2 regions of the Streptomyces syringium genome follow, and region 1 is predicted to be linked to the other one. Evidence: riboswitches for the same ligand, from Rfam matches in the RefSeq annotation. Region 1 holds a riboswitch; the other holds the start of a gene.

Region 1 (5,545 bases):
GTGCGGCGCGCGGTCCTCACGACGGCGGCGGCCGCGAATTCCAGCCCGGCGGCGGCGAGGAAGGCGGTGGGCTCGTCCTGCCAGTCGGGCTCGAAGAGCCTGACCCGGCCGCCGGTCGCGTCACCGTCCAGCGCGCTGCGCCCGGCCCGGCAGAGCGCGGCCACGGCGGCCGGCGGCAGCGGAACGCCGACCGCGCCCTCGGGGTTGACCACGATGCCCACCTGCGGGGGCAGCCCGCGGGCGAATTCCACGGCGGGCGCGACGGCGAAGGACATCAGATCGCCGGCGACGCTCCGGAACTGCGCCTCGGAGCTGAAGACGGGGACGAACGCAGCGCCGTCGAGTTCGAGGGTGGGGAGATCGAGGTCGGGGCTGTCGGGGCCGCCGCCGTTCGGCAGCGGTATCCACAGGTGACTGCGGCCGAGGGCCTCGACGATCGCCGGACCGGCGCCGGGGTCGCCGAGGGAGCCGGCGAGCACCGTCTCGAGTTCGTTGGCGGGCCACCCCTGAGGGAGGCCGGGGGCGCCCGGAGCACCGGGGCCGCCCTGGGGGCCGCCCTTAAGGACACCGCCCTGAGCGGGGGTCCAGCCGTACTGCTCGGGGATGCTCATCTCGTCCAACTCGCCCAACGCCGTCCAACCACCGTATCGACAAAGCCGCATCCGAACCCTAGCGGCTCCGGGCCCCGCCGCTCTCGTCGGCCGCCGAATTCGGTGCCGATCCGGGCGTTCGGCGCGGGTGGCGACGTCCGTACCGATATAGGGCACGAGCCCCCGGCGGTCGGGGCGCACGCGCACCCTTTCGGCGGGCAGTGCTCTCTCGGGGCGGCGGCTCCCGAGCGGCCGACGAAGACGCAGGTCAAAGGGGTGGAACGGCGCGTAACAGCCGCCACGCACGGTAGCCGATGAGTTGCGCAGGGCCACCGGCCCGGCACACGGTGAGCGGACAGCTTCCCGGCAGCCTCACCGAACTGAAGGGACACACCCCGCATGCGCGTCAACAAGCTCGTCTCCACCGCCATAGCCGCCGTCGCCTGCGGCTCCCTCGTCGTGGGTGTCGCCGGTCCCGCCCTCGCCGCCGCACCGGAACCGGCCCCCACAGCCGCGGCCCCGGACCCGAAGGCGGCCACGGCACAGCAGCTGGAGACCGTGGCCAATCTGGGTGAGCTGCTCGCCCTGGCCGCGAAGATCGCAACCGAGGCACAGGCGAAGACCCCGAACAAGGCCGTGCTCGCGGATCTGCGCCAGCGGTATCAAGCGGCGGCCGACAAGCTGCTGAAGTCCGTGAAGTCCAGAGCGGGCACGCCCGGCGGTCTGCCGGCGGACGCCGTCAAGGACGTCCGGGACGCCCTGGCGAAGCTGACCAAGGACCTCACCGAGCTGCTCGCGGCCGTGGTGGCCGTCGACCTGCCGAAGGTGACGGCAGGCATCGCGGAGGTCGTCAAGGACCTGCAGGCCCTTCTCACTGCGGTGCCGAAGCTCGCGACGGGCGCGCTGCCGCTGCCGGTTCCCGGCGTCTAGAGGCAGGGGCCCGGCCGGCCCGGCGGGCCGTCAGCCGTCAGCCGTCAGCCGTCAGCCGTCAGCCGTCGAAGACGATGCCCTCCAGCGCCCGGGCGGCGGCGCGGTCGAGCAGCGCCGCGGACACGCATCCGTCCGGCAGCCGCCCGGCCGCGGTGTCCGCGACCAGCCGTGCCATCGCCCGGCGGTGCCGCCCGAAGGCGTAGGCGGAGACGGTGCGGCCGCGCGCCGCCTGACCGGCGAGGGCGGTGGCCGGGTCCACGGCCAGCACCAGCAGATGGACCGAGCTGCCGCGCCGCCGCGCGTCCCGGACGAGCCAGCGGCGGACCCAGCCGCGCTGGCCGCAGTCGTGCACGACCGCGCTCGCGTCCGAGCGCAGGGCCCGGCGCAGCCCGGCGTAGTGGGCGATCCGCACGAGCGGGCGGTAGACCCCGTAGGGCAGCCAGGGCGGCATGCGGCGCTCCAGCCGGTCACGGGCGTCCTGCGAGTCGACGCACCAGACCACCGCGTCCCGGCTGTCGAGGGCGGCCACGGACCGCCGGATCAATGTCGACTTGCCGCTTCCGGGCAGCCCGGAGACGACGAGCAGGTCTCCGGCCGGATAGCGCAGGACCGCGGGGACCGCGCCCCCGCGGAGATCGCGCACACCCGTCGGCCCCACTTGTCGCCGCGCCCCCTGTGCCTGCTGTGGCCCAGGCGGCACGGAGCCCGCCCCTCTCGCGTCCGTACCCCGCGCCCGCACCGTGATCCCCCTCCTCTGGCCTCCCCCGTCCGGCCCTTCCCGCCCCCTACCCACCGAACGTAAAGAAAAGGTAATCCAATTCAGGGGGTCTCGGGCCGTCCGTCGCACGCCTGTACGTGCAATGATGTGCGCGCCAACTGCATACCGGCCGCTCGAATCCGCGCGGGAGAGTCTCAGCACTATGTGTGCTGGGCGCCGAAGGAGCAAGTTCCTCCCTTGAATCTCTCAGGCCCCGTACCGCGCGGGTGAGGCAGATCTGAAAAGCGAGGCGCCCCCGGGCGACCTCCACCCAAGGTGCAAGCCGGGGACTCGCTCGTTTCGAGGCTCCCGGTGAACCTCTCAGGTTCCGATGACAGATGGGGAGGCCGTGACCCCTCTTTCGCGAGCCTTCCGCGAGTCTCGCGACCACGCCTGGGAGCCTGAACCATGACCGAAGCCCCCCGCCGCACCGCCCTCGACGCGCTTCACCGCGCGCTCGGCGCGACGATGACCGACTTCGCGGGCTGGGACATGCCCCTGCGTTACGGGAGCGAGCGCGACGAGCACGTCGCCGTGCGGACCCGTGCCGGTCTCTTCGACCTGTCGCACATGGGCGAGATCACCCTCACCGGCCCGCAGGCCGGCCGGGCGCTGGACTTCGCGCTCGTCGGCAATCTGTCCGCGCTGGCCGTCGGCCGGGCCCGGTACACCATGATCTGTGACGCCGCGGGCGGCATCCTGGACGACCTGATCGTCTACCGCCTGGCCGACGAGGAGTTCATGGTCGTCGCCAACGCCTCGAACGCGCAGGTCGTGCTGGACGCGCTGACCGAGCGCGCCGCGGGCTTCGAGACGGCCGTCCGCGACGACCGCGAGAACTACGCGCTGCTCGCGATCCAGGGCCCGCAGTCCCCCGGCATCCTGAAGTCCCTCACCGACGCCGACCTCGACGGCCTCAAGTACTACGCGGGTCTGCCGGGCACGGTGGCGGGCGTTCCCGCGCTGATCGCCCGTACGGGTTACACCGGCGAGGACGGCTTCGAGCTGTTCGTCGCCCCGGCCGACGCCGAGCGGCTGTGGCAGGCGCTCACCGAGGCGGGCGCGGCTGCCGGTCTGGTGCCGTGCGGCCTCTCCTGCCGCGACACGCTGCGCCTGGAGGCGGGCATGCCGCTGTACGGGCACGAGCTGACCACCGCCACGACGCCCTTCGACGCGGGCCTGGGCCGGGTCGTGAAGTTCGACAAGGAGGGTGACTTCGTCGGCCGCGAGGCCCTCACCGCCGCCGCCGAGCGCGCCGCGGCGAAGGCGCCCCGCAAGCTGGTCGGCCTGATCGCCGAGGGCCGCCGGGTGCCGCGCGCCGGGTTCCAGGTCGTCGCCGACGGCCAGGTCGTCGGCGAGGTCACCTCCGGTGCCCCCTCCCCCACGCTCGGGAAGCCGATCGCCATCGCCTACGTCGACGCGGCGCACGCCGAGCCGGGCACCAAGGGTGTAGCTGTGGACATCCGCGGCACCCACGAGCCGTACGAGGTCGTCGCCCTGCCGTTCTACAAGCGTCAGCGCTGACCCTTCTCGCTCAACTCTCGTCCCACCTGTCAAGACCCGTTGCAAAAGCATCAACGCGCATCCAGGAGAATCAAGCCATGAGCAACCCCCAGCAGCTGCGTTACAGCAAGGAGCACGAGTGGCTGTCGGCCGTCGAGGACGGCGTGGCGACGGTCGGGATCACCGAGTTCGCGGCCAACGCGCTCGGCGATGTCGTCTTCGCCCAGCTCCCCGCGGTCGGCGACACCGTCACCGCCGGTGAGTCCTGTGGCGAGCTGGAGTCGACCAAGTCGGTCAGCGACCTGTACTCCCCGGTGTCCGGCGAGGTCGTCGCGGCCAACCAGGACGTCGTGGACGACCCCGCGCTGGTGAACTCCGCCCCCTTCGAGGGCGGCTGGCTGTTCAAGGTGAAGATCACGGACGAGCCGGCGGACCTGATGTCCGCCGACGAGTACACCGCCTTCGCCGGCTGAGCCCGTACCCCGCCTCCGCCCCACCCAGGAAGTCCAGGAAGAACTCATGTCGCTTCTGAACAGCTCCCTCCATGAGCTCGACCCCGACGTCGCCGCCGCTGTCGACGCCGAACTCCACCGCCAGCAGTCCACCCTCGAGATGATCGCCTCGGAGAACTTCGCTCCGGTCGCGGTCATGGAGGCACAGGGCTCGGTCCTCACCAACAAGTACGCCGAGGGTTACCCGGGCCGCCGCTACTACGGCGGCTGCGAGCACGTGGACGTCGTCGAGCAGATCGCGATCGACCGGATCAAGGCGCTCTTCGGCGCCGAGGCCGCGAACGTGCAGCCGCACTCCGGCGCGCAGGCCAACGCCGCGGCGATGTTCGCCCTGATCAAGCCCGGCGACACGATCCTGGGTCTGAACCTCGCCCACGGCGGGCACCTGACCCACGGCATGAAGATCAACTTCTCCGGCAAGCTCTACAACGTGGTCGCCTACCACGTCGACGAGCAGACCAACGTGGTCGACATGGAGGAGGTCGAGCGCCTCGCCAAGGAGCACCGTCCGAAGCTGATCATCGCCGGCTGGTCGGCGTACCCGCGCCAGCTCGACTTCGCCGCCTTCCGCCGGATCGCGGACGAGGTCGGCGCGTACCTGATGGTCGACATGGCCCACTTCGCGGGCCTCGTCGCCGCCGGGCTGCACCCCTCCCCGGTGCCGCACGCGCACGTCGTGACCACCACCACGCACAAGACCCTCGGCGGTCCGCGCGGTGGTGTGATCCTCTCCACGGCCGAGCTGGCCAAGAAGATCAACTCCGCGGTCTTCCCCGGTCAGCAGGGCGGCCCGCTGGAGCACGTGATCGCGGCGAAGGCGGTGTCCTTCAAGGTCGCGGCGAGCGAGGAGTTCAAGGAGCGCCAGCAGCGCACCCTGGACGGCGCGAAGATCCTGGCCGAGCGCCTGACGCAGTCCGACGTGGCCGAGGTGGGCGTCTCCGTCCTCTCCGGCGGCACGGACGTGCACCTGGTCCTGGTCGACCTGCGCAACTCCGAGCTGGACGGCCAGCAGGCCGAGGACCGGCTCCACGAGGTCGGCATCACGGTCAACCGCAACGCCATCCCGAACGACCCGCGCCCCCCGATGGTCACCTCGGGCCTGCGGATCGGCACCCCGGCGCTGGCCACCCGCGGTTTCCAGGCCGAGGACTTCCGTGAGGTCGCGGACATCATCGCCGAGGCCCTCAAGCCGGTCTACGACGCGGAAGGCCTGCGCGGCCGCGTCACGGCCCTGGCGGACAAGCACCCGCTGT
Region 2 (5,545 bases), 4.0 Mb from region 1:
TTGACGCACCCCGGGTGACTGCCTACCGTCGAGAAGGCAGGTCAAGGACGGAGGTCGGCGTGAGAAGCACGGGCGACGGTACGGCGGTCGGCGGTCCGTATCCGCTGCATGGGGGAACGGTCGAACCCGGACCCCGTCATGGCGCTCCGGCGGTGGTCGGCGCGCCGCAGGAGCCGGGGGACGACCACGTCGGGTACCGGGGCCCCACGGCGTGCGCGGCGGCGGGCATCACCTATCGCCAGCTGGACTACTGGGCGCGGACGGGGCTCGTGGAGCCGAGCGTGCGGCCCGCCTACGGATCGGGCAGCCAGCGGCTCTACAGCTTCCGGGACGTGGTCGTCCTCAAGATCGTGAAGCGGCTGCTGGACACCGGGGTCTCCCTGCAGAACATCCGCACCGCGGTGCAGCATCTACGGGCGCGGGGCATGGCCGACCTGGCACAGATGACGCTGATGAGCGACGGCGCCACGGTCTACGAGTGCACTTCGCCCGATGAGGTCGTCGACCTCCTCCAGGGCGGGCAGGGCGTCTTCGGGATCGCCGTGGGGGTGGTGTGGCGCGACGTGGAGAGCGCGCTGGCCAAGCTGCACGGGGAGCGCGTCGACACGGGGGAGACGCTCATCGGCCACAACCCGGCGGACGAGCTGGCGAGGCGGCGCAACCGGGTCGGCTGAGCGGCCCGCCGCCCGGCCTTCCGGCGGCCCTGTGGAGGGCGTTCCGTCGCACGTCCGTGCGATTGTCAGTGGTGTAGGGCAGCATCGAAGACGTGAGAGCCGCACCGACCATCCTGCACCTGGACATGGACGCGTTCTACGCCGCGGCGGAGCAGGCGGCCAAGCCCAGCCTGCGCGGGAAGCCCGTGGTGGTCGGCGGGATCGGTCCCCGGGGCGTCGTGGCCACCGCGTCGTACGAGGCACGCGCCTTTGGTGTGCACTCGGCGATGGCGACCGCCCAGGCGCGGCGGCTGTGCCCCAATGCCGCCTATCTCGCTCCCCGCTTCACGCTCTACCGCGAGGTGAGCGAGGTGGTCATGGGGCTGCTCGGGGAGCTGTCCCCGCTGGTGGAGCCGCTGAGCCTGGACGAGGCGTTCGTGGATCTGGAGGCCGGCGGCGTCGAGCCCTCCACGGCGGTCGTGCGGGCGGTGGGGGAGCGGCTGCGGCGGGACATCCGCCGGGCCACGGGGCTCAGCGGTTCGGTGGGGCTCGCCGGCTCCAAGATGCTCGCGAAGATCGCCTCCGAGCAGGCCAAACCCGACGGCCTCGTCGTCATCGAGCCCGGCACCGAGCTGGAGCTGCTGGCCCCGATGTCGGTGCGGGCCATTCCCGGCGTCGGACCGGCCACGGCCGAGACGCTGCGGCGGGCCGGGCTCACGACCGTGGGCGATACGGCCGAGGCGGGGGAGGCCGAGCTGGTGCGGCTGCTGGGCAAGGCGCACGGCGCGGGGCTGTACGCCCTGGCGACCGCCCGCGACAACCGTCCTGTGGTGGCCGAGCGGGATGCCAAGTCGGTGTCCGTGGAGGACACCTTCGAGGAGGACCTCACCGACCGCACGCGTGTGGAGCTGGAGCTGGCGCGGCTCGCCGACCGCTGTGTGCAGCGGCTGCGGGCGGCGGGACGGTCCGGGCGCACCGTCGTGATCAAGGTACGGAGCTATGACTTCTCGACGCTGACGCGCTCGGAGACGCTCCGCGGGCCGACGGACGACCTCGGGGTGGTGCGGGAGGCCGTGCGGCGGCTGCTGGACGGCGTGGACACCACGGCGGGCGTGCGGCTGCTGGGGGTCGGCGTCACCGGGCTCGCCGACTACACCCAGGAGGATCTCTTCGCCCAGGCGGCCGCTACGGCCGAGGCCGCCGCCGACGCGGAGAGACCACCGACCGCCGAGGCGGAAGGGGAGCCGGCCCCGGAGGAGGAGGCCGCGCGACGGCCACGGCGCTGGGTGCCCGGGCTGGACATCCGGCACACCGAGTACGGGCCCGGCTGGATCCAGGGCAGCGGGGTCGGCCGGGTCACCGTGCGCTTCGAGCAGCCGTGGTCCGCACCCGGCCGGGTGCGGACCTTCGCCGTGGACGACCCCGCGCTCGAGCCGGGGGAGCCGCTGCCGCTGATCAGAGCCGCGTGGGAGCAGCCGTCGGAGCCAACGGGACCGGCGAAGCCGCCGGAGCCGAGTGATCCGGCAGTGTCGGACGGGTCGGACGGGTCGGACGGGGCATCCGGGTCGGACGGGCCCGAGACCGGACCGTCGGCGCGTGAGCCCTCAGAGCGTCCCGAGCCGGACGTCGGGACCCGGTCCGACGGTCAGCCGCTGGCCGGTGGCGTGTCCGGCTGAGCGCCGGGCCGAGGGGCGGGCCCGGAGTCCGGCGGGGGGAGGTCGAGCCCGTAGTGGTGGTAGAGCTGCAGCTCCTGCTCGGGGGAGAGATGGCGGCCGACCCCGAAGTCCGGGGCGTCCTTGATGAGCGCCCGGTCATACGGGATGCGCAGGGCGTCGTCCTCGACCCGGCTCGGTTCCAGCGGCACGAACGCGTCCCGGCTGAACAGCCCGGTGCGCACCGCCGCCCACTCCGGTTCCCCCGTCGCGTCGTCGAGGTACACCTCGTCCACGGTGCCGATCCTCGCGCCATTGCGGTCGAACGCCTTGCGGCCGATGAGACTCCGCGGATCGATATCGGTCTGCACGGTTCCTCCCGTGGTCGCGCCTGCCCTCCGGAACTCCAGCCGACCTCCAGGCCCCTGGGAAAGCACAGAGAAGCACAGAGAAGCCCTGAGGACCACGAAAAGGCACAAAGCGGGAACCGGCCACTCGAGGGATCCGCTTGGACCCGCGCTGGTAGGCTGACAGTGGCTGCAGACCCCACGCGGGAGAGTCCTCCGAGATCCTTTGACGGGTTCGACGGGGGCGCCGAAGGAGCAAATCCTCCCCGGAATCTCTCAGGCACACGTACCGCGCGGACGAGGTCACTCTGGAAAGCAGGGCGGGCCGGGTCGGGTACAGCGCGACGAAGCCCCTCCTCACCGACGGTGAAAGCCGGACCGCCCTGTGCGGCCCGGTGAAGCTCTCAGGTTGAGATGACAGAGGGGGAGGCCGTCCGGGTACCCGCGCCGTGGTACCCCTCGCAGGTCGCAACGACCAGGAGGCCTCCGCAGATGACAGCCCACCGCATCTCCCTTTCCGACCTGGAGCGTGGCACGCCGTTCGAGCACCGCCACGTGGGGCCCGACAGCGCGGCCCAGGCGAAGATGCTCGCCCAGGTAGGGTTCGGCTCGCTCGACGAGCTCACCGCCGCCGCCGTACCGGCCGTGATCAAGAGCACCGAGGCGCTCCGGCTGCCCGACGCCCGCAGTGAGGCCGAGGTCCTCGCCGAGCTGCGCACGCTCGCCGACCGCAACGAGGTCCTCGCCCCGATGATCGGGCTCGGATACCACGGCACCTTCACCCCGCCGGTGATCCTGCGCAACGTCATGGAGAACCCCGCCTGGTACACGGCCTACACGCCCTACCAGCCGGAGATCTCCCAGGGCCGGCTGGAGGCGCTCCTCAACTTCCAGACCGTCGTCGCCGACCTGACCGGGCTGCCCACCTCCGGCGCCTCCCTGCTCGACGAGGGCACCGCCGCGGCCGAGGCCATGTCGCTGTCCCGGCGCGTGGGCAAGGTCAAGGACGGCGTCTTCCTCATCGACGCCGACGCGCTGCCGCAGACCGTCGCGGTGATACGCACGCGCGCCGAACCGACCGGCGTCGAGGTCGTCGTCGCCGACCTCTCCCAGGGCATCCCCGACGACATCGCCGAGCGCGGCGTCTTCGGTGTCCTCCTGCAGTACCCCGGCGCCTCCGGTGCCGTGCGCGACCCGCGCCCGGTCATCGAGCGGGCCCACGAGCTGGGCGCGATCGTCACCGTCGCCGCCGACCTGCTCGCGCTGACGCTGCTCACCTCGCCCGGCGAGCTGGGCGCGGACATCGCGGTCGGCACCACCCAGCGCTTCGGCGTGCCCATGGGCTTCGGCGGTCCGCACGCCGGGTTCATGGCCGTGCGCGAGAAGTTCGCCCGCAGCCTCCCCGGCCGCCTCGTCGGCGTCTCCGTGGACGCGGACGGCAACAAGGCCTACCGTCTGGCCCTCCAGACCCGCGAGCAGCACATCCGCCGCGAGAAGGCCACCAGCAACATCTGTACCGCCCAGGTCCTGCTCGCCGTCATGGCCGGGATGTACGCGGTCTACCACGGCCCGGACGGCCTCGCCGGCATCGCGCGGCGTACGCACCGCTACGCCACGCTGCTCGCCGAGGGCCTGCGGGCCGGCGGCGTCGAGGTCGTGCACGGCGCGTACTTCGACACCCTCACCGCGCGGGTGCCCGGCCGGGCGGCCGAGGTCGTCGCCGCCGCCCGCGAGCGGGGCGTCAACCTGCGCCTGGTCGACGCCGACCAGGTCGGCATCGCCTGCGACGAGACCACCACGCGCGTCCAGGTGGCGTCGGTGTGGTCCGCCTTCGAGGTGGACGCCGACATCGAGGCGCTCGACGCCCAGGTCGCGGAGGCGCTCCCCGAGGGTCTGCTGCGCACCGACGACTACCTCACCCACCCGGTCTTCCACCAGCACCGTTCCGAGACCGCGATGCTGCGCTACCTGCGCCGGCTCGCCGACCGGGACTACGCCCTGGACCGCGGCATGATCCCGCTCGGCTCGTGCACCATGAAGCTCAACGCGACCACCGAGATGGAGCCGGTCACCTGGCCCGAGTTCGGTGCGCTGCACCCCTTCGCGCCGGTCGAGCAGGCGGGTGGCTATCTCACGCTCATCACCGAGCTCGAGGAGCGCCTCGCGGAGGTCACCGGCTACGACAAGGTGTCCATCCAGCCGAACGCGGGCTCGCAGGGTGAGCTCGCGGGTCTGCTGGCGGTGCGGGCGTACCACCGTGCCAACGGCGACGAGGGGCGCACCGTCTGCCTGATCCCGTCCTCCGCCCACGGCACCAACGCCGCGAGCGCCGTGATGGCCGGCATGAAGGTCGTCGTCGTCAAGACCGCCGACGACGGCGAGGTCGACATCGAGGACCTGCGGGCCAAGATCGAGCAGTACCGCGACGAGCTGTCCGTACTGATGATCACCTACCCGTCCACGCACGGTGTCTTCGAGGAGCACGTCGCCGACATCTGCGCGGAGGTCCACGCGGCGGGCGGGCAGGTGTACGTCGACGGCGCGAACCTCAACGCCCTGGTCGGGGTGGCCAAGCCGGGTGAGTTCGGCGGCGACGTCTCGCACCTGAACCTGCACAAGACCTTCTGCATCCCGCACGGCGGCGGCGGCCCGGGCGTCGGTCCGGTCGCCGTCCGCGCCCACCTCGCCCCCTATCTGCCCAACCACCCGCTGCAGCCCACCGCGGGCCCGGCGACCGGCGTCGGCCCGATCTCGGCGGCCCCCTGGGGCTCCGCCGGCATCCTGCCGATCTCCTGGGCGTACGTCCGGCTGATGGGCGGCGAGGGCCTCAAGCGCGCCACGCAGGTCGCGGTGCTCGGCGCCAACTACATCGCCAAGCGCCTGGAGCCGCACT

Evidence for each region. Region 1 has a riboswitch for glycine ahead of gcvT (glycine cleavage system aminomethyltransferase GcvT). Riboswitches for the same ligand answer to the same signal wherever they lie in the genome.
Region 2: linked by a shared signal. The riboswitch ahead of gcvP (aminomethyl-transferring glycine dehydrogenase) and the one ahead of gcvT (glycine cleavage system aminomethyltransferase GcvT) in region 1 are both predicted to bind glycine.

The regions. Positions count from the first base shown of each region.
Region 1 is NZ_JAGIOH010000001.1:5,359,516-5,365,060, reverse strand. It holds gene JO379_RS24060 (enhanced serine sensitivity protein SseB C-terminal domain-containing protein) at 1-611, opposite strand, end outside; gene JO379_RS24055 (hypothetical protein) at 990-1,520, shown strand; gene JO379_RS24050 (AAA family ATPase) at 1,579-2,265, opposite strand; glycine riboswitch at 2,413-2,509, shown strand; gene gcvT (glycine cleavage system aminomethyltransferase GcvT) at 2,686-3,801, shown strand; gene gcvH (glycine cleavage system protein GcvH) at 3,879-4,253, shown strand; gene glyA (serine hydroxymethyltransferase) at 4,300-5,545, shown strand, end outside.
Region 2 is NZ_JAGIOH010000001.1:1,375,308-1,380,852, reverse strand. It holds gene JO379_RS06045 (MerR family transcriptional regulator) at 60-674, shown strand; gene JO379_RS06040 (DNA polymerase IV) at 767-2,329, shown strand; gene JO379_RS06035 (PRC-barrel domain-containing protein) at 2,299-2,676, opposite strand; glycine riboswitch at 2,847-2,954, shown strand; gene gcvP (aminomethyl-transferring glycine dehydrogenase) at 3,145-5,545, shown strand, end outside.